2 regions of the Allobosea sp. 05T433 genome follow, and region 2 is predicted to be linked to the other one. Evidence: predicted binding sites of a transcription regulator. Region 2 holds the regulator's gene; the other holds the start of a gene.
What was found. Region 2 encodes PhoB, which activates phosphate uptake and scavenging genes when phosphate is short. Its sites were predicted from a motif close to TGTCATNNANCTGTCAT; they were not measured.
Positions count from the first base shown of each region.

Region 1 (9,135 bases), on a different contig from region 2:
AGGAGATCGGCATGCACTATCTCAAGCGCGTGAAGATCCCGGAGCAGGCGCTGAAATATCCGGGCCAGCTCTCGGGCGGCCAGCAGCAGCGCGTCGCGATCGCGCGCTCGCTCTGCATGAGCCCGAAGATCATGCTGTTCGACGAGCCGACCTCGGCGCTCGACCCCGAGATGGTCAAGGAGGTGCTCGACACCATGGTGAGCCTGGCCGAGGAGGGCATGACCATGCTCTGCGTCACCCATGAGATGGGCTTTGCGCGCCAGGTCGCCGACCGCGTCATCTTCATGGATGCCGGCCAGGTCGTTGAGATGAACGAGCCCAACGAGTTCTTCAAGAACCCGCAGCACGAACGCACCAAGCTCTTCCTCAGCCAGATCCTGCACTGAGGCCGGGCAAGACTTGAACCATGCGGCGCGCCGAACCCTCGGCGCGCCGCAACTGCGTCAAGGTTAGAGCGAGGACCGAGCGTCGTCTGCCATAGTGGACGCTGCCATGGCGATTGATCCAACAGGCATAGATAGAGATAGCCCCCCGTATCTCTCCACTATCGGCGCGATCAAATTCCGGAACAATTCGGGATGTACCCCGTTCTTGCCTGCAGAATGGAGGAACGCATCATGAGATTCATCATTCCGACGATGACTGCTGTCCTGCTTGCGACGAGCGGCGCCTATGCCCAGTCGATCAACATTGGACCGGGCGGCGTCTCGGTCGATCCACGCTCGCCGCGCGAGCGCGCCATCGACCGCGAAATCCGCCGCGAAGAGCGCATGCGCGATCGCGCCCGCTGGGAGCGCAGCAGCTGGCGCGGCGATTGCCGCACCGTGAGGACCATCGAGGAAACGCCGCGTGGCGAGATCAGGCGGACGACGCGGGTCTGCGATTGATCTCCCGCTGAAATGTGCAAGAGAAAGCCCGCCCTGGTGATCCGGGGCGGGCTGCTGATCGTTGGGGCTGGCTTATTTGGCGTCGCGGGCCTTCACGGCGGCATCGGGGAAGTCCGAGAACAGCCCGTCGATGCCGAGATCGAAGAAGGCCTTGTACTCGGCAGCGGGATCGCTCTTGAAATTCGAGGTTAGCCGCTTCGGCTCGCTGCGGAACGTCCAGGTATGGACGAAGAGTCCGGCCGCATGCGCGTCCTTGACGACATTGGTCGGCGCGATCAGCACCCGATCCTGCTCGTCGATCTTGCCGTCGCCGTTCAGATCCTTCGGCTTGCCGTCCTCGCCGATCGTCTGCTTGCCGGCGAGGATATAGGGCTTCCACGGTCCGACGCCGTCGGCATAGGTCTTGATCTCCTTCAGCCCGTCGGCCGTGACCAGGTCCTTGAAGGTGCGCTTGTCGCCGGTGACGACGAAATCGTAGGGCTTGTCGAAGGGCGCGGCCAGCACGATGCCGCCATCCTTGTCGACGTCATCGGCATCGACGAGCTGGACGAGGCGCAGTTGCGTCTTGCCGCGCAGATATTTGAGATTGGCCGTCTCGAAGCTCTGGATGATCACGGGCGAGGACTTTTCGGTCCAGCCGGCCGCCTTCAACTGATCGAGCAGGCGGTCCTCGAGCGGCAGCCCGATCGCGGCATGAAAGATCGGGTGCTTGGTCTCGGGATAGATGCCGATGGTGCGGCCGGTCCGGGTGCTTTCMGCCTTGGCGAGATCGATGATCTCCTGCAGCGTCGGGATCGGGAACTTGCCATTATGCGACTGGTCGCGATCGGGCATCGCCTGCTTGGCGCGCAGCGTCTTGATCTCCGCGAGGGTGAAATCCCCGGCGAACCAGTCATTGGTGTCGACACCGTCGACCTTCCTGACAGTCTTGCGAGCAGCGAATTCCGGTCGCTCCGAAACGTCCGTGGTGCCGCTCAGCATCGGCTCGTGCCGTGCGACGAGTACGCCGTCCTTGGTCGCGACAAGATCCGGCTCGATGAAATCGGCGCCCTGTTCGATCGCCAGCTTGTAGGATTCGAGCGTGTGCTCGGGCCTGTGGCCGCTGGCGCCGCGGTGACCGACGATGAGGGGCTTCTTCCCATCGAGGGTCGGCACGGGTTGGGCGAAGGCGGGCGATGTGGCAGCAACGCCGCCGCAGGCAAGGGCGGCCAGCAACGTGGCCGAAAGTAGCGTCTGTTTCATCGGATCTGTTCCCTGATCGCGGCAAGAGCGCGCGACCATGATCAGACGATATGACAGCTCCGTGAAGTGGTCTTGTGCCGCAAGGACAACTTTGTGGCGAGGCGCGGGGGCGCTGCCCGTCCGGTCTGTATCGTGGCGCGTCCTGACGGACGACGATCGAGAGGCCCGGCAGAAGCGTCGCCCGGCCAAGCCAGAGCGACGCTTGTGATCGGCTGCGGGCTCAGCGCTTGTTTTCGAGCGTCGTCTTGGCGTCGAGGCGCTTCTGCGGGGGCGGCGTCAGGTCTGGCGGCGCTGTTGTGGCGCAGGCCGTGAGGGCCAGGGCAAGAAGACCGGCAAGCGTGATTCGGCAAAAGCGCTGCATGGCGTGGTTTCCACTTGATCGGAGCGATCGCCCCCGGTGTGCCGCTGACGACGACGCTTCGTCAAGCAGACGGCTTCACATGGTAATACGTCGATTTTCAAGCTGGACGCAGCAAGCGCAACCAGCCTCGGTTGCCGGATCATCCTGCGATGAGGACCGTAAGCCCGGGAAGCCCGGCTCGCCATGCGGATTGCGGCATTCGGGGAGAGTGCCGCAAGATCGGCCGGAGTGGTGGCCCGGTCATGAGCGCCCGTGAGCGGCGGAGCAGAACGTCTGCTCAACCGGGACGGAATGTCCGGGACATGCCTTCGCCTCAAGTATCCGGTCGAGACGTTGTTGCCCCTGCCTCGTCTATATGACACCACAGCGCCGAGATTATGCCGCACACGCCGGCACCAGACGGAACGACGCAATGACCCCTGCCGCCCGCATCAGCGCCGCCATCGAGGTGCTGGACGATATCATACAGCGTCGCCGGCCGGCATCCGACGCCCTGAAGGATTGGGGTCTGTCGCGGCGCTTTGCCGGGTCGAAGGATCGTGCCGCAATTGCGACCCTGGTCTATGACGCGCTCCGCCGCCGCTCCTCCTCGGCCTTCGCCATGGGCGAGGAGACCTCGCGCGCGATGGTTCTCGGCATGCTCGCCGGCCTGCGCGAACTCCGGATGGAAGAGATCGCCGAACTGTGCTCGGGCGAGAACCACGCGCCCGCGCCGCTGACGCGCGAGGAGGCGACCCGGCTGATCACCTTCGATCTCGACGACGCACCGGGCTGGGTCCGCGCCGATGTGCCTGAGTGGCTTTGGCCTGCTTTCTCAGCGAGCTTTGGCGAGCAGGCCGTGTCGGAAGGCGCCGCACTGGCCGATCGTGCGCCGATCGATATCCGCGTCAATCGCCTTAAGTCGAATCAGGCCAAAGTGTTGGCGGAACTCGCTCATCTTGGAGCGGAGGCGGGGGCATGGTCCCCTGATGCGATCCGCTTCCTGCCGGGGGCGGATGGGCGCGGCCCTTCGCTGCAGAGCGAGCCGAGCTTCTTCGAGGGCGCCTTCGAGATCCAGGACGAGGGCTCGCAGCTCGTCTCGCTACTGGCCGGCGCCAAGCACGGCGAGACCGTGGTCGACCTCTGCGCCGGCGCCGGAGGCAAGACGTTGGCTCTCGCTGCCCAGATGCAGAATCAGGGTCGCCTGTTCGCGACCGATCTCGATAGCCGTCGTCTGGCGCCACTGCATGAGCGTCTGGCGCGCTCGGGCGCCAGTATCGTCCAGATCCGCGTCCCGCGCAGCCGCGGCCATGAATCCCTCAGCGAAGTCATTGGCGAGGCCGATCTCGTCCTGGTCGATGCGCCCTGCACCGGTTCCGGCACCTGGCGGCGTAATCCCGACGCAAAATGGCGCGTCAGACCGGGCGCGCTCGCCGAGCGGATCAAGGACCAGGCCGAGGTGCTGGCGCGCGCAGCCCGCCTGGTGAAACCCGGCGGTCGTATTGCCTATGTCACCTGCTCGGTGCTTCCGGATGAGAATGACGGGGCCGTTTCAGGGTTCCTGCAGCGCCACCCCGGCTTCACCCTCGTGCCGAGCCAGGAGATCCTGTCGTCGAGGGAAGGCGACTTTGCTTTGCTCGCGCGGTTCTCGACCGCGCTTGGCCTGCAATTGTCGCCGCAGCGCACCGGGACGGACGGATTCTATCTGGCTTGCGTCAGGCGCGAGGCCTGAGGCGCGCTTGCGCCGTTGCGCCTGCGCGCGTGATGGCGTAACCGGGCGCGATGACGAGCAAGCCCCACGACTCCATCCTCATCATCGATTTCGGTAGCCAGGTCACGCAGCTGATCGCGCGTCGCGTACGCGAGATCGGCGTCTATTGCGAGATCGCGCCGTTCCAGTCGGCCTCCGAGGCCTTTCAGCGGATGAAGCCGAAGGGTGTCATCTTTTCCGGCGGGCCGGCCTCGGTGCCGGATGAAAATTCGCCGCGTGCGCCCCAGGAAGTCTTCTCGGCGGGCCTGCCGCTTCTCGGCATCTGCTATGGTCAGCAGACCATGGCGCATCAGCTCGGCGGCAAGGTCGAGGGCGGGCATGCGGCCGAGTTCGGCCGCGCCGATGTCGAGATCGTCGCGCCCTCGGCACTGTTCAGGGAGGTCTGGAACCAGGGCGGCCGCTTTCCGGTGTGGATGAGCCATGGCGACCGCGTCACGCAGTTGCCGGCTGGTTTTTCGGTCAAGGCGACCTCGGAGAACGCGCCCTTTGCGGTGGCGAGCGACGAGGAGCGGCGTTTCTATTCGACCATGTTCCATCCGGAGGTGGTGCATACGCCGGACGGCGCCAAGCTGCTGCGCAACTTCGTCGTCGATATCTGCGGCTGCGTCCCGGATTGGAGCATGTCCGCCTATCGCTCCGAGACCATCGCCAAGATCCGTGCGCAGGTCGGCAAGGGCAGGGTGATCTGCGGGCTTTCCGGCGGCGTCGATTCCGCCGTTGCCGCCGTGCTGATCCACGAGGCCATCGGTGACCAGCTCACCTGCGTCTTCGTCGATCACGGCCTGATGCGGATGAACGAGGCGGAAGAGGTCGTGCGCCTGTTCCGCGACAGCTACAATATCCCGCTCGTGCATGTGGAGGCTGAGGAACTCTTCCTCGCCGAGCTCGCCAAATGCGGCTCCGATCCGGAGGCCAAGCGCAAGACCATCGGCCGCCTCTTCATCGAGGTCTTCGACGAGGAAGCGCGCAAGCTCGGCGGTGCCGATTTCCTGGCGCAGGGCACGCTCTATCCCGACGTGATCGAGAGCGTCTCCTTCTCCGGCGGGCCCTCGGTGACGATCAAGTCGCACCACAATGTCGGCGGATTGCCCGAGCGCATGAAGATGAAGCTCGTCGAGCCGCTGCGCGAGCTGTTCAAGGACGAGGTCCGCGTGCTGGGCCGGGAGCTTGGCCTGCCCGAGGCCTTCGTCGGCCGCCATCCCTTCCCGGGGCCGGGCCTCGCCATTCGCTGCCCCGGCGAGATCACCAAGGAAAAGCTCGACATCCTGCGCAAGGCCGACGCGATCTACCTCGAGGAGATCCGCAAGGCCGGTCTCTACGACGTGATCTGGCAGGCTTTTGCCGTGCTGCTGCCGGTGCGCACCGTCGGCGTGATGGGTGACCACCGAACCTACGACCATGTCTGCGCGTTGCGTGCCGTCACCTCGGTGGACGGCATGACGGCCGATTTCTATCCCTACGACATGGCCTTCCTCGGCCGCACCGCGACTCGTATCATCAACGAGGTCAAGGGCATCAACCGGGTCGTCTACGACGTGACGTCGAAGCCGCCCGGTACGATCGAGTGGGAGTGATTCAGACCCGCTCGAATGTCGCGCTGAGGGTCTTTCCCGGCCTCGAACATCACAATCTGCGCCGGCTCTTCCATGCCGGCATCTGCGTTCCGGTCAACTCCGGTGATCCAACGTATTTTAGAGGTCACGTAAGCGAAAATCTCATCCCCTCGGCCGAGGGATTGGGCCGGACCGCAGAGGAGCAATTGACCCTGGCAGACAACGGCCTCAGGGCCGCGTTCGTCGATGAGGACAGGCGTAAAACGAACCGGAAGGTCATCAAGGGCAGGAGTCCACTGGGTCTTGCAGCGGTCTCCTACAATGAGACCTGAAAATACAGATTCTCCGCTCCGCATCTGGCTTGCGGTAATCGTGCTCGGCATCGCCTCGTTCACAATGGTCACGACCGAGTTCGCGCCGATCGGGCTGCTGTCCCAGATCGCCCTGGATCTGGGGCGAGATCAGGCCTCGGTCGGGCTCACGGTGACGCTCTATGCCTGGATCGGCGCCGCGAGCGGCCTGTTGTCGGTCGTTCTGCTCCAGAAGTTTCCTCGCAAGCCATTGCTCATCGTCTTGATGCTCATTCTTTCCGCGACCAATCTTGCGGCGATGATTTCCCACAGCTTCGACGGGTTGTTGCTGGCACGCGCGGTGGGCGCTGTCGTTCACGGTTTCTTCTGGGCCATGGCTGCTGCGGTCGCGTCACAGATTGCACCGTCCCACCGTATGGGTGTTGCAACCGCAATCATATTCGGCGGGATCTCGATGGCGACCGTTGTCGGCGTGCCGCTCGCGGACCTCGTCGGTCAGGCGAGTGGATGGCGTGCAGCGTTTGGCTCAATTGGCGCAGTCGGGCTGCTTACCTCGGTCCTGATGATCGCAGTTCTTCCCAAAATGCAGCCCGGATCGCCGGCAGGATGGAGAGAGCTTGGATCGGTGTTCCGCAGACATGACCTGCTGGGGATCTATGCTGTAACGGCATTCATGGCGGCGGCGAATTTCGCAGCGTACACTTTTATCGAACCATTCCTCGGAGAAATTCCGGATCTTCCCCAGGTCATGATCGGTGTGTTGCTGTTCGGCTTTGGGGGAGCAGGATTCCTTGGGAACATCCTGACCGGCTTTCTCATCGACCGCTTCATGAAGTCCATCATCACTGCAGGGCTGTTTGCCTTGTGCCTGGCGCTTGTTGGCCTTGGATGGTTCGGTCCTCAGCTGGGAACAGGTTGGGTCTTCGTCTTGCTCGTCATCTGGGGCGCCGCCATCGCGGCGCTGTTCGCGGGCCTGCAGACCTGGATCCTGCGCGCGGCCGGTTCGACAGTCATGTCCGCTGCCGCGATACACTCGGCGGTCATCAATTCGGCCATCGGCTTCGGAGCCATCCTCGGCGCCCGGATATTGACTGTATCCGGCGTATCCGGAGTGATGCTGGCCGCCGGAATGGTCGTCATTGTCCCGCTTCTGATCATCCTGTTGCAAGCGGCTCCCCAGGCTGGCCCGAAGGAAAGGGGGAGCGTTGCTTGATGGTTGAGGCTGCAGTCAGACGCCGGCAGGCTTCTCAAGAATACTGAGACGGGTTCGGCAACGGTCCGGTGATCTTGCCTTTGAAATCAGGACCCCAACTTTTTGACAGTCCTGATGTCGGAGTTTTTGCGGTTACAGATTAGATTTGCGAGAAATGTCCATTGGTTATTCGTTGTTCAAACAATCGAGTGGAGTGAGGGCGAGCGGCGGCAGCAGGCCAGCACCCACCGCTCGCGGGTATGCGAGTATGTGCATGCGACAACGACCTTTGATCGCCGATAGCGCTCCTCAGATTGTCGAGGCCATGGCTTTGACCAACTCCTGAGGGGCTCCTTCACCGCCGGATTTGGGATCAGATTGACCGCCAGTGCGGTCCCTAAGATGTCTCTGCCGCGTGCCGGGCGACCTGATCCCGGCGGCACCTGAGAAAGACCGCGTCCGATGGACTGGACGCAAGGCCGATGGCGCGATCAAAGGCCGCAAGCGCGGCGTCGGTCGGGCCCGAGCGGGACAGCAATTCGGCACGTGCCGCATGAAACGGCTGATAGGCCGAGAGCGCTGAGGCAAGCAACTCAAGAGCGTGCAAGCCTGCTTGGAGTGCGCCAGCTTCCGCCAATGCCACGGCGCGGTTCAACCGGACGACCGGCGTCGGTTCGATCCGCAACAGGCTATCATAGAGCAGGACGATCTGCGGCCAGTCGGGCGGCTCCGCCTGGACATGCAAGGCGGCAATCGCCGCCTTGATCTGAAAGGCCCCCGGCGCGCGTCGCGCCACTGCACGATCGAGCAAGGCCAGCCCTTCGGCAATCCGGGCGCCATCCCAAAGCCTACGGTCCTGCACTGCAAGTGGGACGCTGGTTCCGCCGGCATCGAGCCGTGCCGCGCGGCGGGCTTCGGTGATCAGCATCAGCGCCAGCAGTCCCTCGATTTCGGCCTGGTCCGGACGCAGGCCATTCAACATGCGCGCAAGATAGATGGCCTCTTCACCCAAAGGACTGGCGTGAGATTCGTCCGTGCCCGAATAGGCCTGGTTGAAAATGAGATAGACGACGGTCAGGACGGATTGCAGCCGCTCTGCCCAGGCTTCCGGTCCGGGTACGGCATAGGGAATGCCGGCGGCGAGTATCTTTGCCCGTGCCCGCGAGAGGCGCTGGCCCATGGTGGTTTCGTTGTCGAGGAAAGCAGCGGCAACGTCGGCCGTGCTCAATCCGCCCAGGGTGCGAAGCGTCAGTGCGACCCGGGTCGTGGGCTCCAGCGCCGGATGGCAGCAGGTGAAGATCAGCCGCAGGCGTTCGTCGGCAATATCCTCGGTCGTCGTCTCGGCTGCTTCGGCTAGGGAAAGCCGGGCGATCTCGCCAGCCTTGCGGTCCTCACGGGCCGACTTGCGCAAGCGATCGATCGCCTTGCGCAGCGCGACCTTCAAGAGCCAGCCCTGAGGCGAGGCAGGCAGCCCCGTCCTTCCCCAATGCACCACCGCCGAGGCCAGGGCGTCCTGCAGCGCGTCCTCGGCAAGCTGAAAATTCTTCAGCTGAACAATCAGCGCAGACAGAAGCCGCCCCCGATCCATCCGCACCATATTCTCGATGGCGCAGGAAACCGATCGGGGATCGGGGGCGGCCTCCGACATCAGGCGTCGTAGTCCATCACGGGCCGCACTTCGATCGTCCCATAGGCCGCCGACGGGATCATCGCTGCGAAGTGCAGGGCGGCATCCAGGTCGGGAACCTCGAAAATATAGTACCCGCCGAGGCGTTCCTTGGTCTCGGCAAAGGGGCCATCCATCGTCTCCACCTTGCCTCCGCGAATCCTCAGACTCGT
Region 1 is NZ_JBFTKS010000011.1:37-9,171, forward strand. It holds partial or broken gene AC1DGP_RS16545 (amino acid ABC transporter ATP-binding protein) at 1-386, shown strand, start outside; gene AC1DGP_RS16550 (hypothetical protein) at 618-887, shown strand; gene AC1DGP_RS16555 (glycerophosphodiester phosphodiesterase) at 960-2,129, opposite strand; gene AC1DGP_RS16560 (hypothetical protein) at 2,350-2,490, opposite strand; gene AC1DGP_RS16565 (RsmB/NOP family class I SAM-dependent RNA methyltransferase) at 2,903-4,201, shown strand; gene guaA (glutamine-hydrolyzing GMP synthase) at 4,252-5,814, shown strand; gene AC1DGP_RS16575 (hypothetical protein) at 5,811-6,125, shown strand; gene AC1DGP_RS16580 (MFS transporter) at 6,166-7,317, shown strand; gene AC1DGP_RS16585 (RNA polymerase sigma factor) at 7,694-8,944, opposite strand; gene AC1DGP_RS16590 (YciI family protein) at 8,944-9,135, opposite strand, start outside.
Region 1: AC1DGP_RS16555 (glycerophosphodiester phosphodiesterase) is a predicted target of PhoB. The motif match lies at 2,180-2,196, and genes of this name have one in related genera.

Region 2 (14,083 bases):
CGGTCTCGAACATCGTCGAAGGCATTCCGCTGGTCGGCACCGTGCTGTATTCGCGCTCGCCCTCGGGGCTCGGCATCCTGACGGCCGGCATCATCCTCGCCTTCATGATCATCCCCTTCATCGCCTCGATCACCCGCGACATGCTGGAGCAGATCCCGTCCGTGCTGCGTGAGAGCGCCTATGGCATCGGCGCCACGACCTGGGAGGTCGTGCGCCATGTGCTGGTGCCGCAGGCCGGCGTCTCGATCATCGGCGCGATCATGCTCGGTCTTGGCCGCGCGCTTGGCGAGACCATGGCGGTGACCTTCGTCGTCGGCAATGCCAACCGGCTTTCGGCCTCGATCATGGACCCCGGCTCGACCATTGCCTCGCGCATCGCCAACGAATTCAACGAGGCGATGGGCCTGCAGCTCAACGCGCTGATCGCGCTCGGCTGCATCCTCTTCTTCGTCACCTTCGTCGTCCTCGTGATCGCGCGTATCCTTGTCGCGCGCGTCAAGTCCTTCTGAGCGGAGCCTGGCCATGAACAGCGCCGTCACCCCGCCCGCAACGACGCCTCATCAGGTCTGGGGCCGCGTCCGCCCCGCGCGCCGCACCGCGGATCGGGCGATGAAGATCATCGCCACCAGCTTCACCCTTCTCGCCATCTTCGTGCTGTTCTGGATTCTCGGCATGCTGCTCGTGAAGGGGATCGGCGGGCTCTCCGTCGCGACCTTCACCCAGGTGACGCCCGGTCCCGGCAGCGAGGGGGGCGGCCTTGCCAACGCCATTGTCGGCTCGATCGTGCTGACCTTCCTCGGCATCGCCGTGGCGACGCCGGTGGGCGTGCTCGCCGGCACCTACCTTGCCGAATACGGCAAGGGCTCCAAGCTCGCGGACCTGATCCGTTTCATCAACGACATCCTGCTCTCGGCGCCGTCGATCCTGATCGGCCTCTTCGTCTACGTCATCCTGGTCGAGCCATTCCGCGGCTATTCCGGCTGGGCCGGCGGCGTGGCGCTGGGCATCATCGCGATCCCGGTGATCGTGCGCACCACCGAGGACATGCTGCGCCTCGTGCCGAGCTCGTTGCGTGAAGCCGGTGCTGCGCTCGGCGCCCCGCCTTCGGTCGTCATCACCAGCGTGACCTGGCGGGCGGCGAAATCCGGCATGGTCACCGGTATCCTGCTGGCCCTGGCGCGCATCGCCGGCGAGACGGCGCCGCTGATCTTCACTGCGCTGAACAACAATTTCTGGTTCTCGCCCAGCCTCGTCGGCGGCGTCTCCAACCTGCCGGTGACGATCTACCAGTTCGCCTCCGCCCCCTATGAGAACTGGCAGCAACTCGCCTGGGCCGGTTCGCTGATCATCACCGTCTCGATCCTGTGCCTCTCGCTTATCGCCCGCCGTATCGTGCGGGGCGGCAAATGAACGGCCTTAAACCCTCGTCGCGTTCGATCTGAAGGAACAAGTCGATGCTTTCGACGCTGGAACTGAGCCCGCAAGCGCTTGATGCCGAGGCCCCCGTCCGGATCGCGGTCAAGAACCTCGATTTCTACTACGGCGAGCACAAGGCGCTGAAGAACATCAATCTCGACTTCCGGGACCGCCATGTCACGGCCCTGATCGGACCGTCGGGCTGCGGCAAGTCGACCCTGCTGCGCATTTTCAACCGGATCTACTCGCTTTATCCCGAGCAGCGCGCCACCGGCGAGATCCTGCTCGACGGCCGCAACGTCATCAGCAACGATATCGATGTGAACGAGCTGCGCTCGCGCGTCGGCATGGTGTTCCAGAAGCCGACGCCCTTCCCGATGTCGATCTACGACAATGTCGCATTCGGCATCCGCCTCTACGAGAAGCCACCGAAATCCGAGCTCGATGACCGCGTCGAGGGTGCGCTGCGCCGTTCCGCGCTCTGGGACGAGGTCAAGGACAAGCTGAAGACCTCCGGCATGGGCCTGTCCGGCGGCCAGCAGCAGCGCCTCTGCATTGCGCGGACCATTGCCCAGAAGCCGGAAGTCATCCTGTTCGACGAGCCGACCTCGGCGCTCGATCCGATCTCGACCGGCAAGATCGAGGACCTGCTCGAGCAGCTCAAGACCGACTTCACCATCGTCATCGTCACCCACAACATGCAGCAGGCGGCGCGTATCTCGCAGTACACCGCCTTCATGTATCTCGGTGAGGTGATCGAATTCGACGCCACCAACACCATCTTCATGAACCCGCACAAGAAGCAGACGCAGGACTACGTCACCGGCCGCTTCGGCTGAACCGGCGCCCAGCCTTCCAACTGCTTTGCCGACAAAGGATACGCCGCGATGACTGATCACATCGTCCGCTCATATGATGCCGATCTCGAGGGGATCCGCCGCAGCCTGGCCGAGATGGGGGGCATGTCGGAGCGCATGCTCGGCGATTCGACAGTCGCCCTGGTGCGCCGCGACACCGGGCTGGCACAGAAGGTCATCAGCGCCGACCAGCGCCTCGACAATCTGCAGCGCGAGGTAGAGGAGAAGGCGGTGCTCACCATCGCCCGGCGCCAGCCGCTCGCCAACGACCTGCGCGAGCTGATCTCCGCCATCCGCATCGCCGCCGATATCGAGCGTGTCGGCGATCTCGCCAAGAATATCGCCAAGCGCGCGGTCGCCATCTCCGGCCAGTTCCAGCCGCCGTCGCGCGCGGTCGTCGGCCTCGAGCATATGAGCCGCCTGGTTCAGGCCCAGCTCAAGGACGTGCTCGACGCTTACGCCGTCAGCAACGAGCAGAAGGCCATGGAGGTCTGGCGCCGCGACGATGAGATCGACGCGCTCTATACCTCGCTCTTCCGCGAGCTGCTCACCTATATGATGGAAGACCCGCGCAACATCACCTTCTGCACGCATCTCCTGTTCTGCGCCAAGAATGTCGAGCGCATCGGCGACCACACCACCAACATCGCCGAGACGATCCACTATCTCGTCACGGGCGAAGCCTTGGACGCAGCCCGCCCGAAGCTCGACACGACCAATATCCTTCTGGACGCCGCCACCGGTGAGTGACCGGCGCCCGACACCTTTGGGACCGAGTGAGACATGCCTGCACGCATCCTGATCGTTGAGGACGAAGAGCCGCTGACCCTGTTGCTGCGCTACAATCTCGAAGCCGAGGGCTTCGAGGTCGACAGCGTCGCGCGTGGCGACGATGCCGAGCTGCATCTGCGCGATCATACGCCGGACCTCGTGCTGCTCGACTGGATGCTGCCGGGCCTTTCCGGCATCGAGCTCTGCCGGAGGCTGCGGACCCGTCGCGATACCGAGCGGGTGCCGATCATCATGCTCACCGCCCGCGGCGAGGAAACCGAGCGTGTGCGCGGCCTCGCCACCGGGGCCGACGACTATGTCGTCAAGCCGTTCTCGCTGCCCGAGCTGATCGCCCGCATCCAGGCGTTGCTACGCCGCGCCAAGCCGGGTCATGTCGCCGGCCTGTTGGCCGCCGGCGATCTCGAACTCGACCGCACCACCCGCCGTGTCCGCCGCTCAGGCAGCGAGCTGCATCTCGGCCCGACCGAGTTCCGCCTGCTCGAATTCCTGATGCAGGCGCCGGGGCGGGTCTATTCCCGGGCCCAGCTGCTCGACGCGGTCTGGGGCCGCGACGTCTATATCGACGAGCGCACCGTCGACGTCCATGTCGGCCGGCTGCGCAAGGCGATCACTCCTGACAACGCCAAGGACCCGCTGCGGACCGTGCGCGGTGCCGGCTATGCCTTCGACGAGACCTTTGCGCGGAGCTGAGACTTGGATCATCGGGGACTTGGATCATCGGGCCGGATATCGAATCCGCCCGACGATCTAACCGTCTATGGTTGCATCGGCCTTCCCGAAAACCGCAATCCACCTTTCGGGCCGATACCCTAGCGCGGCCCTGCGATAATAATCGCCGCGCCGGCGAGGCAGATCAGCCCACCGATAATGTCCCAGCGGTCGGGGCGAAAGCCTTCCACGGCCCAGAGTAGACGCCGCCATAGGCGGCATAGGCCCGTCCGGCGGCTTCGCTCTCCGCCAGCGTCAGCAGCCAGGCGAACAGGGCGAGCGAAAACAGTCCGGGTACGAGCCACCAGATGGGCTTGTCGAGCCGGAGCCAGCCCCAGAACGCGAAACAGCCGGCGATTTCGAGAATGGCTGCGCCGAAATAGGCGGCGATGGTCGGCATGGTTCGTCCCTGTCGATGGCCTTCGGGGCGGGATTACCCTTGACCGCAGGGCGCGCTGACGGCAAGCCGGACCGATGCCCACACATCACGTCGCCATTATTGGAGCAGGGCCCTCCGGGCTGATCGCGGCCGAGCGCCTTGCGGCAGCCGGGGACACCGTCACGATCTACGATCGCATGCCCTCGCCGGCCCGCAAATTCCTGCTGGCCGGGCGCGGCGGATTGAACCTTACCCATTCCGAACCGCTCGACAGGTTCCTGCCCCGCTATCGCGATGCGCAAGCCTGGCTGGAGCCGGCCATTCGCGCCTTCCCGCCACAATCCCTGCGCGACTGGGCCGATGCGCTCGGGCAGGACACGTTCGTCGGCAGCAGCGGCCGCGTCTTCCCGCGCGCCATGAAGGCCTCGCCCCTGCTGCGGGCATGGCTGCGCCGGCTCGATGGTCTCGGCGTCGCCTTCGCGCCTGGGCAGCGCTGGACCGGCTGGAGCGAAGCGGGAGCTCTGACGTTCCGGAGCCGCGATGGCGCCGATGTCGAGGCGCGGCCCGACGCGACGCTGCTCGCGCTCGGCGGTGCGAGCTGGCCACGGCTGGGTTCGGATGGTGGCTGGGCACCCTTGTTGGCGGCGCGCGGCGTTGCGATCGCGCCGCTGCGCCCGGCCAATGGCGGTTTCACGGTCGATTGGTCCCAGACCATGCGAGAGCGTTTTGCCGGAGTACCGTTGAAGCGCATCGTCCTGAGCTTCGGCGGCCAATCCGTGCCCGGCGAGGCGATGATCGATGCGACGGGTCTGGAAGGCGGCGCGGTCTATGCACTCTCTGCCCCGATTCGCGAGACGATCCTGCGCGAGGGCAGGGCGGTCATCACCATCGATCTGCGGCCCGATCACGAGGCGGCACTGCTGGTCCAGCGCCTCGCGCATCGTCGCAAGGGCGTGACGCTGAGCAATCATCTGCGCAAGGCTGCAGGTCTTGCTCCATCCGCGATTGCGCTGCTGCGCGAAGCGGCGAAGGGGCCACTCCCCGAAGACGCGGAGAGGCTGGCCGCACTGATCAAGGCCGCGCCTCTGGTGCTCACCGGTCTCAGACCGATCGAGCGGGCGATCTCCACCGCCGGTGGCGTCGCCGCGGCCGAGGTCGAGGAAGGCTTCATGCTGAAACGCTTGCCCGGTACCTTTGTCGCAGGCGAGATGCTGGATTGGGAGGCGCCGACCGGCGGCTATCTGCTGCAGGCCTGTTTCGCGACCGGAGTCGCAGCTGCAGCAGGGATTCAGGCCTGGCTCGCGGATAGCTGAACGATCGCCTCAGGAGATCGCGATGATCTCGACCGCCTCAGTGCCGATGCTGACGCTCTCGCCAATGCCCTTGCCCATCAGCGCGCTCGCCAACGGCGCGACATAGGGCAGCGTTCCGTGTGCCGGATCGGCCTCGTCCTCGCCGACCAGCCGCCAGTTCTGCTCGCGCCCATCGGCCCGGCGGATCGTCACTGTCGAGCCGAAGCGGACGATGTCGTGCCTTTCCTGCGCAGGGGCCAGCTTGGCGCTGGCGCGCCGCGCCGCCCAGTAGCGGAACTCGCGCCGCGTCTGAGCGATCTCGGTGCGGTCGCCTCCGGCCAGCGCCGCCGCGTGTTCGTCATGCCAGCGCGCCAGCTGGGCCTCGATCTGTGCGAGCCCCTCAGGCGTCACGAGGTTCGGGTGAGGCGAGACTGGCCGGTCCGGCAGCTCGTCCAGGGTCCCTCTTTCCTCTGCTTCCTTGACGAAGGCGCGAGTCATTCTGGCCTCCTCCTATTGATCTCGGCACATCCGGCGAACCGGACCACAGCTTTCAGTGTTACGTCCTCACGACTGCTTGCGATGCAGCGCCAACCCGATGCTGGACTCTGAAGCGGCGATCACTTGGAGATGGGGATCAGGCACTGCCGAAGACAAGACCCGAACAGTCTACACCCCCGTGTCCGGCCGCACCATCAAGAGCAGAGCCATCGCGCGCTGCCCCTGGCCCCCGATCACGAGCGCAGTCCCGTTCCCAAGGGGGCAGCCGATGCCGGAAGAGCGCCGCGCTTGCGTCGGCCGTCCGTCGCGGCCACCTTGATCCTGAGTTGCGAGACCCGACGGCGATCGTTGCGCGCGCAGGCTTCGATTGACTGACGTATAGCCCAATGATTATGAATGCAGATCAATAGCCAGAGAGTTATGCGTTGTGATCCGTGCAGACACACCGTGCTCTCCAAGACGTTTACCGGCCGGCCCAGCCTCTTCGAGAGGTTGCGCTGCGATCTCGAGCAGACGGTTGGCCCGATCCCAGAAGCGAGAGTTCCGGAGAGAAGGGAAGATCATGAGCCAGAGCGAGTCCCAGAACGAAAACTCCCCGTCTCGGATGATCGACGAGCGGATCACCGAGCTGGGCGACTGGCGAGGCAAGATGCTCTCCCAGCTCCGCGTATGGATCAGGCAAGCCGATCCTGAGGTGGTAGAGGAGTGGAAATGGCGAGGGGTTCCGGTGTGGTCCCACGACGGATTGATCTGCACTGGGGAGACCTACAAGAGCGTCGTCAAAATGACCTTTGCCAAGGGGGCCTCACTCGACGACCCATCGGGCCTCTTCAATTCCAGTCTGGATGGCAACACCAGGCGGGCCATCGACATCCACGAGGGTGAGACGATTGACGAAGGGGCATTGAAGGCTCTCATTCGCGCAGCCGTGACCCTCAACATGTCCGGCGGCTGCGGCAAGACCAAGTCCCGCGGATAAGCCTCGCTCCGTCTCGATATGCGCCGGCGCGCGATGAAAGCCGGACTTGCATCGCGCCCACCCCCGGGACCGCTTCAATCCGGCTTCTCCTGCCACGGTGTACTCCTGTCACCTGCTGTCAGTTATCCGCCTGCTGCGACGGCGTACCCCTCGCGCTCCGCCCGGTTTCGCCCCATATTGCCGCCATGCCGAAAAGCTCCGACACGACCGCCAAGGCTAAGCCTGCAAAAAAGCCCGCCTCCGCGCGCACGCCGAACTCCAAGGCCACCAAGCCCGAGTTGAAGCCGCTCGAGGGCTATCTCGCCGATCTGCTCAATCCCGCGATCAACCGCGGCAGGGCGGTCCCGGGCGGCGCCTCCGGTTTCAGCGACCAGCCGCAGGCCGGTTATGGCGAGCCGCGCCCCGGCGACACCAAGCTGAAGAAAAAGCCGAAGAAAGGCGACGCGGCCTCTGCCTTCGGCGAGGCCGAGGGCGAGACCGCTGCCTCCGTCACCGCGCATTCGCTGCAGCACCTGCTCGAGTCCGGCAGCCCCTTCATCGATCCCGGCAAGCCCTGGACGCCGCATCGCCCGGCCCGCCCGGACAAGTCCGAGGGCGGCATCGCCTTCCGCATGCAGTCGGATTTCGAGCCGGCTGGTGACCAGCCGACCGCGATCGCCGATCTCGTCGACGGCGTCGCACGGCAGGAGCGCGACCAGGTCCTGCTCGGCGTTACCGGCTCCGGCAAGACCTTCACGATGGCCAAGGTGATCGAGGAGACGCAGCGCCCGGCTCTGATCCTCGCCCCGAACAAGACGCTGGCCGCACAGCTCTACGGTGAATTCAAGAGTTTCTTCCCCGACAACGCGGTGGAGTACTTCGTCTCCTACTACGACTACTATCAGCCGGAGGCCTACGTCCCGCGTTCGGACACGTTTATCGAGAAGGAATCCTCGATCAACGAGCAGATCGACCGCATGCGCCACTCGGCCACGCGCTCGCTGCTGGAGCGCGACGACGTCATCATCGTCGCCAGCGTCTCCTGCATCTACGGCATCGGCTCGGTCGAGACCTATACGGCGATGACCTTCGCCATCAAACTCGGCGAGCGCATCGAGCAGCGTCAGCTCATCGCCGATCTCGTCGCCCTGCAATACAAGCGCACGCTTGGCGATTTCGCCCGCGGCACCTTTCGCGTGCGTGGCGATGTCATCGAGCTGTTCCCGGCCCACTATGAGGACCGCGCCTGGCGCATCGGCCTGTTCGGCGACGAGGTCGAAAGCATCTCGGAATTCGATCCGCTCACCGGTCAAAAGACGGCCGACCTCGAATTCGTGAAAGTCTACGGCAATTCGCACTACACCACGCCGCGCCCGACGCTGACCCAGGCTGTCAAGTCGATCAAGGAGGAGCTCAAGGCCCGCCTTGAGGAACTCAATCGCATGGGGCGCTATCTCGAAGCGCAGCGGCTCGACCAGCGTTGCACCTTCGACATAGAGATGATCGAGTCGACCGGTTCGTGCAACGGCATCGAGAACTATTCGCGCTATCTCACCGGCCGAAAGCCGGGCGAGCCGCCGCCGACCCTGTTCGAGTACCTGCCCGACAATGCGCTGGTCTTCACCGATGAGAGCCACGTCACCGTGCCGCAGATCGGCGGCATGTACCGGGGCGACTTCCGCCGCAAGGCGACATTGGCCGAATACGGCTTCCGCCTGCCGTCCTGCATGGATAACCGGCCGCTGCGCTTCGAGGAATGGGACGCGATGCGCCCGCAATCGGTGCATGTCTCGGCGACGCCCGGCGGCTGGGAGATGGACCGCACCGGCGGTGTCTTCACCGAGCAGGTCATCCGTCCAACCGGGCTGATCGACCCTCCGGTCGAGGTCCGCCCCGCCAAGCACCAGGTTGCCGACCTGCTCGACGAGATCAAGGAGGTCACCGAGAAGGGCTACCGCAGCCTCGTCACCGTGCTGACCAAGCGCATGGCCGAGGACCTGACCGAGTACCTCCACGAGAACGGCGTGCGCGTGCGCTACATGCATTCCGACATCGACACGATCGAGCGCATCGAGATTCTGCGCGATCTCCGCCTCGGCGCTTTCGACGTGCTGGTCGGCATCAATCTGCTGCGCGAGGGCCTGGACATCCCGGAATGCGGCTTCGTCGCCATTCTCGACGCCGACAAGGAAGGCTTTCTGCGCTCCGAGACTTCCTTGATCCAGACCATCGGCCGCGCCGCCCGCAATGTCGACGGCAAGGTCATCCTCTATGCCGACCACATCACAGGCTCGATGGAGCGCGCGATGGCGGAGACCAATCGCCGCCGCGAGAAGCAGGAGGCCTATAACCTCGCGAATGGCATCACGCCGCAGACGATCAAGCGCGCCATCGGCGACATCCTCGGCTCGGTCTACGAGCGCGACCATGTCACGGTCGACAAGGGTTTGGTCGATGCGCCGATCGCCGGGCACAACCTCAAGGCCGCCTTGGCCGATCTCGAGAAGCGCATGCGCGAGGCTGCCGCCGATCTCGAATTCGAGACGGCCGCCCGGTTGCGCGACGAGATCAAGCGCCTGCAGGCGACCGAACTCGCCATCTCCGATGACCCGCTCGCCCGCCAGAGCGATGTCGAGGCCTCGGCTGGCAAGTACAAGGGGGAGCGCAGCTACGGCGCGTCGGCGAACCTGCCGACACGGGCGCGCAAACCCACCGATGAGGACATGGGCCCGCATAACTGGGGCGGCGGCGAAGCCAAACCGGTCTCGCGTCCGCGCAAGCCGAACTTGGACGAGATGGGTCCGGTTCCGGAATCGCGGCCGAAGGGCGCGGGGGAACAGGCCAAGCGACGCGGCCGGCGATAGCTGCCCGTAGTGGCTCTGCCCGAGTCCAGCATCTGCCGTTCCCTGCTCCGGGCGCGCCAGCGCCACGGCCAAAGGGCTGCAAGACCTACCGCCCGAATGCTCTTCGACCTTGGTCCGTAGTTCCACGATTGCACCGCCGGTATCCTTTCGAATGAATGGTGCTCAAGGGGGGATGGCCATGGGACAGGCATTCGAGATTGCCGATGGTAAGGCCACCATCTCCCGACGTGCCGCCCTCAGGGGCGCCGCATTCCTGGCCGGGGCGCTGGTCGCTCCAGCATCGGCTCAGGTGCTCGATCTGCCGCGACAGAAGGTCGAGTTCGTCGCACCGCCCTTCGTTCATCCTCACGAGCAGGCGACCAAGCTGGGCCCAAGGATCATGGAGTTCAGGCTCTGGGTCGAGGAGAAGAAGATCGTTATCGACGAAGAGGGCACCACGTTGCAGGCCATGACCTTCAACGGGTCGATCCCTGGGCCGCTTTTTGTCGTGCACGAGGGTGATTATGTCGAGGTGACGCTTGCCAATCCCGACACCAACTCGATGGCGCACAATATCGACTTCCATGCTGCTGCGGGCGCATCAGGCGGTGCCGATCTGACCTTGATCAACCCCGGGGAGCAGACCGTGCTGCGCTGGAAGGCCACCCGGACGGGTGTGTTCGCTTATCACTGCATCCCAGGTGCCATGACCCCCTGGCATATCACCTCGGGCATGAGCGGCGCCGTGATGGTGCTGCCGCGGGACGGCCTCAAGGATGCGGCCGGACGGCCGCTTCACTACGATCGCGTCTACTACATCGGCGAGCATGATTATTACGTTCCGCGCGACGAGAAGGGCAAATTCAAGCACTACGACACGCATGGCGACGCCTACATGGACACGATGGAGGTCATGCGAAAGCTGGTGCCAAGTCACGTCGTGTTCAACGGCGCGGTCGGAGCCCTGACGGGCAAGAACGCGATGCCCGCAAAGGTCGGTGAGAACGTGCTGATCGTGCATTCCCAGGCAAGCCGCGACACACGTCCACATCTGGTCGGCGGGTTCGGAGACTATGTCTGGGAGACCGGCAAGTTCTCGAATCCTCCCGAGACCAATCTCGAAACCTGGTTCATTCGGGGCGGATCCGCGGGCGCGGCGCTCACCAAATTCCTTCAGCCCGGCATTGTCGGATACGTGAACCACAACATGATCGAGGCCTTCGAACTTGGTGCGACAGCCCATTTCAGGGTCGAGGGTCAATGGAATGATGACCTGATGACCCAGGTAAAGGCGCCCGAACCGATTGTGAGCAACGTCGCGCATAAATGATCTGACCATCACCCGCCTAGGGCCGTCGGACGGCCGCCTCGGGAGGCATCATGCTGTCCGCGTTCAAACTCATGGCCCTGGCCAGCGCGGCGCTGGCGCCCATCGCGATCTCGGCCCTTGCGCCGGGATATGGCACCGGATCGGCGACAGCACGTGCGCCGTTCCCGGAGCTCGTGGAACTGCGGTCCGGTACATTCCGTTACCGTGCCAGCGGCGAGTTCTTGCGGGACGGGAAGCCGATCATCGCGCCGATTGTGGCGGTTGCTGTCGACAGGCCGCTGGCTGTGATGAAAAATCAGGTCACGGTCGCGGATTATCTGCGCTGCGTCAAAGCCCGAGCGTGCCCGATGGCGGGCACCGACGCTGCTGCCGTTGACCGTCCCGTCGTCGGAGTGAGCTGGCGGGATACTCAGGCCTATGCGTCCTGGTTGTCACGCGAGACGGGGGCGACGTTCCGGCTACCGACGGACGGCGAGTGGGCCTATGCAGCCGCGAGCCGATTCCACGACGACGCCCTGCCGGAAAACCTCAGTGGCGGCGACCCCGGCCAGCGAGCGCTTGCGATCTATGACAGGGACGCGAGCCGCGTGACGACAGTCGCAAAGGCGCCACAACCGATTGGAAGTTTCGGCGCGAACGAGAATGGCCTTCTCGATTTGGCCGGCAATGTCTGGGAATGGACCGACACCTGTTTTCAGCGCATCGCCGTCGCTGCTACGGGGGCAAGGACGGCTGTCCTGGCCAATTGCGGGGTTCGCGTCGTTGAGGGCCGCCATCGGGCCTACATGGCGGATTTCGTTCGCGATGCGCGCGCCGGCGGCTGCGCATCCGGCACGCCTCCGAGCAATCTCGGCTTCCGGCTCGTACGTGACGACGTTTCCCGGCCCGGATGGAGCTTTGTCTTGGGGCTGGTCCAGCTGGTCGCGAGATAGGCGACGCTCAAGGAGACGCCCTAAGCGCCGGCCGGACCAGGGATCCGATCGTCGATGCGGCCGATCAGGCACCATGCCGCGCTGACCTCGACATAGGTGGATCGGCGGCACCGCGACAGTGCGGAGGCGGCGCTCGCTGCTGTCAGTTCAGCGGGGCGAGCTTGATCGCGCAGCCATAGGCCTTGGTTGTGGCTTCTGAGATCGGTTTGCCGGCCTTCATTTCGGCGACTGCCTGGCGCACATAGCTCTTGGCGCCGTTCAGGCTGGCGGCGCTGGCCGAGGGCTTGTCGTCGATCGCGCCCGCATAGACCAGCGTGCCCTTGCCATCGATGATGTACAGATGCGGCGTGGTCTGCGCGCGATAGGCGCGGCCCATGGTGCCCTTGGGGTCGAGCAACAGGTCGCTGGGGGCGGCGTTGCGCGAGGCGGTCAGCCCCTTGGCCTGGGCGGCCGTGACATAGCCCTGCTCACCCGGCGGTGAGGAGACGACGCTCAGCCAGACGATGCCTTCCTTCGTCATATCGCGCTGCAGGCTCTGCATGGTGCCGCTGTTGTAGTGTTTGCGGACATAGGGGCAGTCGTGATTGGTCCATTCCAGGATCACGGTCTTGCCCGCGAATTCCGGGAGCGACCGGGTCCGGCCGTCGACATCGAGCGCCGAGAAGGCGGGGGCCGGCGCACCGATCCGCGGGCCGCTCTGCGCGAGCGCCGGGGCCGCTGCGAGGGTGAGGCCCGCAAGGACCAAGCCTGCGATGAACCTCTGACGTGTCACAGCTGTCATGTCTGCCTCCGTCTTCCCAGGATCAGGGTCGGTTCTGCGCGGTCCTCGCCTCTTTGCCGGCGGCACGGCCGGCGGCCTCGACCAGCATGTCGGTCGTCAGGAGTTGCGGCAGGATTTCGGGCGGCGCGCCCTTCGTGCCGGGATAGAACAGGTAGAGCGGCACGCCGGCCCGGCCGTGCTCGGCAAGTGCGGCTGCGATGGTGGCATTGCGGTTGGTCCAGTCGGCCTTGAGATAGGCGACGTTCAGCTTGGCAAAGGTGTCCTTGACCTCCTGCCGGACCAGCGCGACCCGCTCATTGGCAAGGCAGGTGATGCACCAGGCCGCGGTGAAGTTGACGAAAACGGGACGCCCTTCCGCTTGCAGCGCGGCGACGCGCTCGGGAGACCAGGGCTCGATGTCGCCGGCCCGTGCTGCGTCCGTCGCGCTTGGAACGGCACTCTGCAGCACGAAGGCCCCGGCGCTGACGGCGACGAACAGGGCGAGAGCCGACAGGGCGACTCGGGTCCGCCCGCCAGCACTGCGGCCGAGGCCGAGCAGCCAGACGAGGAAGCCGGCGGCGAGGATCGCAGCCAGAGCGGCAAGCACGCCGCCGGGGCCGGCCTGGACGGAGGCGACCCAGACCAGCCAGGTCGCAGTCGCGAACATCGGGAAGGCAAAGGCCTGCTTGAGGATGACCATCCAGCGGCCGGGCTTGGGCAGCAGACGCAGCCAGCCGGGAGCGAAGGACAGGAGGACCACCGGCGCGGCAAAGCCGAGCGCCAGCGCCAGGAAGACCGCAAGCGCGATCTGCGGCGGTTGCGTCACGGCATATCCCATCGCCGCGCCCATGAAGGGGGCGGTGCACGGCGTCGCGACGATGACGGCGAGCGCCCCGGTCATGAAGGCGCCCAAGCGTCCGCCGCTGGAGGCAAGCCCATGTCCGGCACCCTGGACGGAGCCGCCGATTTCGAATGCGCCGAGCAGGTTGAGGCCGATCAGCACCATGATGACCGCCAGCGCGATCACGACGGGCGGCGATTGCAGCTGGAACCCCCAGCCGATGCTGGTGCCGAGCGCTGCCAGCGCGATCACCGCGCCGGCAAGGATGATGAAGCTGGTAAGGACGCCGCAAAGGAAAAGCAGACCCTGCTCGCGCACCTCGGCGCGGCTCGCCTGCGCGGCCTGCGCGAAGCCGAGCGCCTTGATGAACAGCACCGGCAGCACGCAGGGCATCAGGTTGAGGATCAGGCCGCCGGCGAAGGCGAAGGCCAGTGCCGCCCAGAGCGTCAGGTTGCTTTCGGGCGCTGCGGCGACGCG
Region 2 is NZ_JBFTKS010000009.1:116,704-130,786, reverse strand. It holds gene pstC (phosphate ABC transporter permease subunit PstC) at 1-509, shown strand, start outside; gene pstA (phosphate ABC transporter permease PstA) at 523-1,410, shown strand; gene pstB (phosphate ABC transporter ATP-binding protein PstB) at 1,455-2,255, shown strand; gene phoU (phosphate signaling complex protein PhoU) at 2,304-3,023, shown strand; gene phoB (phosphate regulon transcriptional regulator PhoB) at 3,057-3,755, shown strand; partial or broken gene AC1DGP_RS14840 (YnfA family protein) at 3,875-4,173, opposite strand; gene AC1DGP_RS14835 (TIGR03862 family flavoprotein) at 4,248-5,465, shown strand; gene greA (transcription elongation factor GreA) at 5,475-5,942, opposite strand; gene AC1DGP_RS14825 (DUF1801 domain-containing protein) at 6,505-6,921, shown strand; gene uvrB (excinuclease ABC subunit UvrB) at 7,107-9,764, shown strand; gene nirK (copper-containing nitrite reductase) at 9,943-11,073, shown strand; gene AC1DGP_RS14810 (formylglycine-generating enzyme family protein) at 11,124-12,005, shown strand; gene AC1DGP_RS14805 (redoxin domain-containing protein) at 12,148-12,786, opposite strand; gene AC1DGP_RS14800 (protein-disulfide reductase DsbD family protein) at 12,809-14,083, opposite strand, start outside.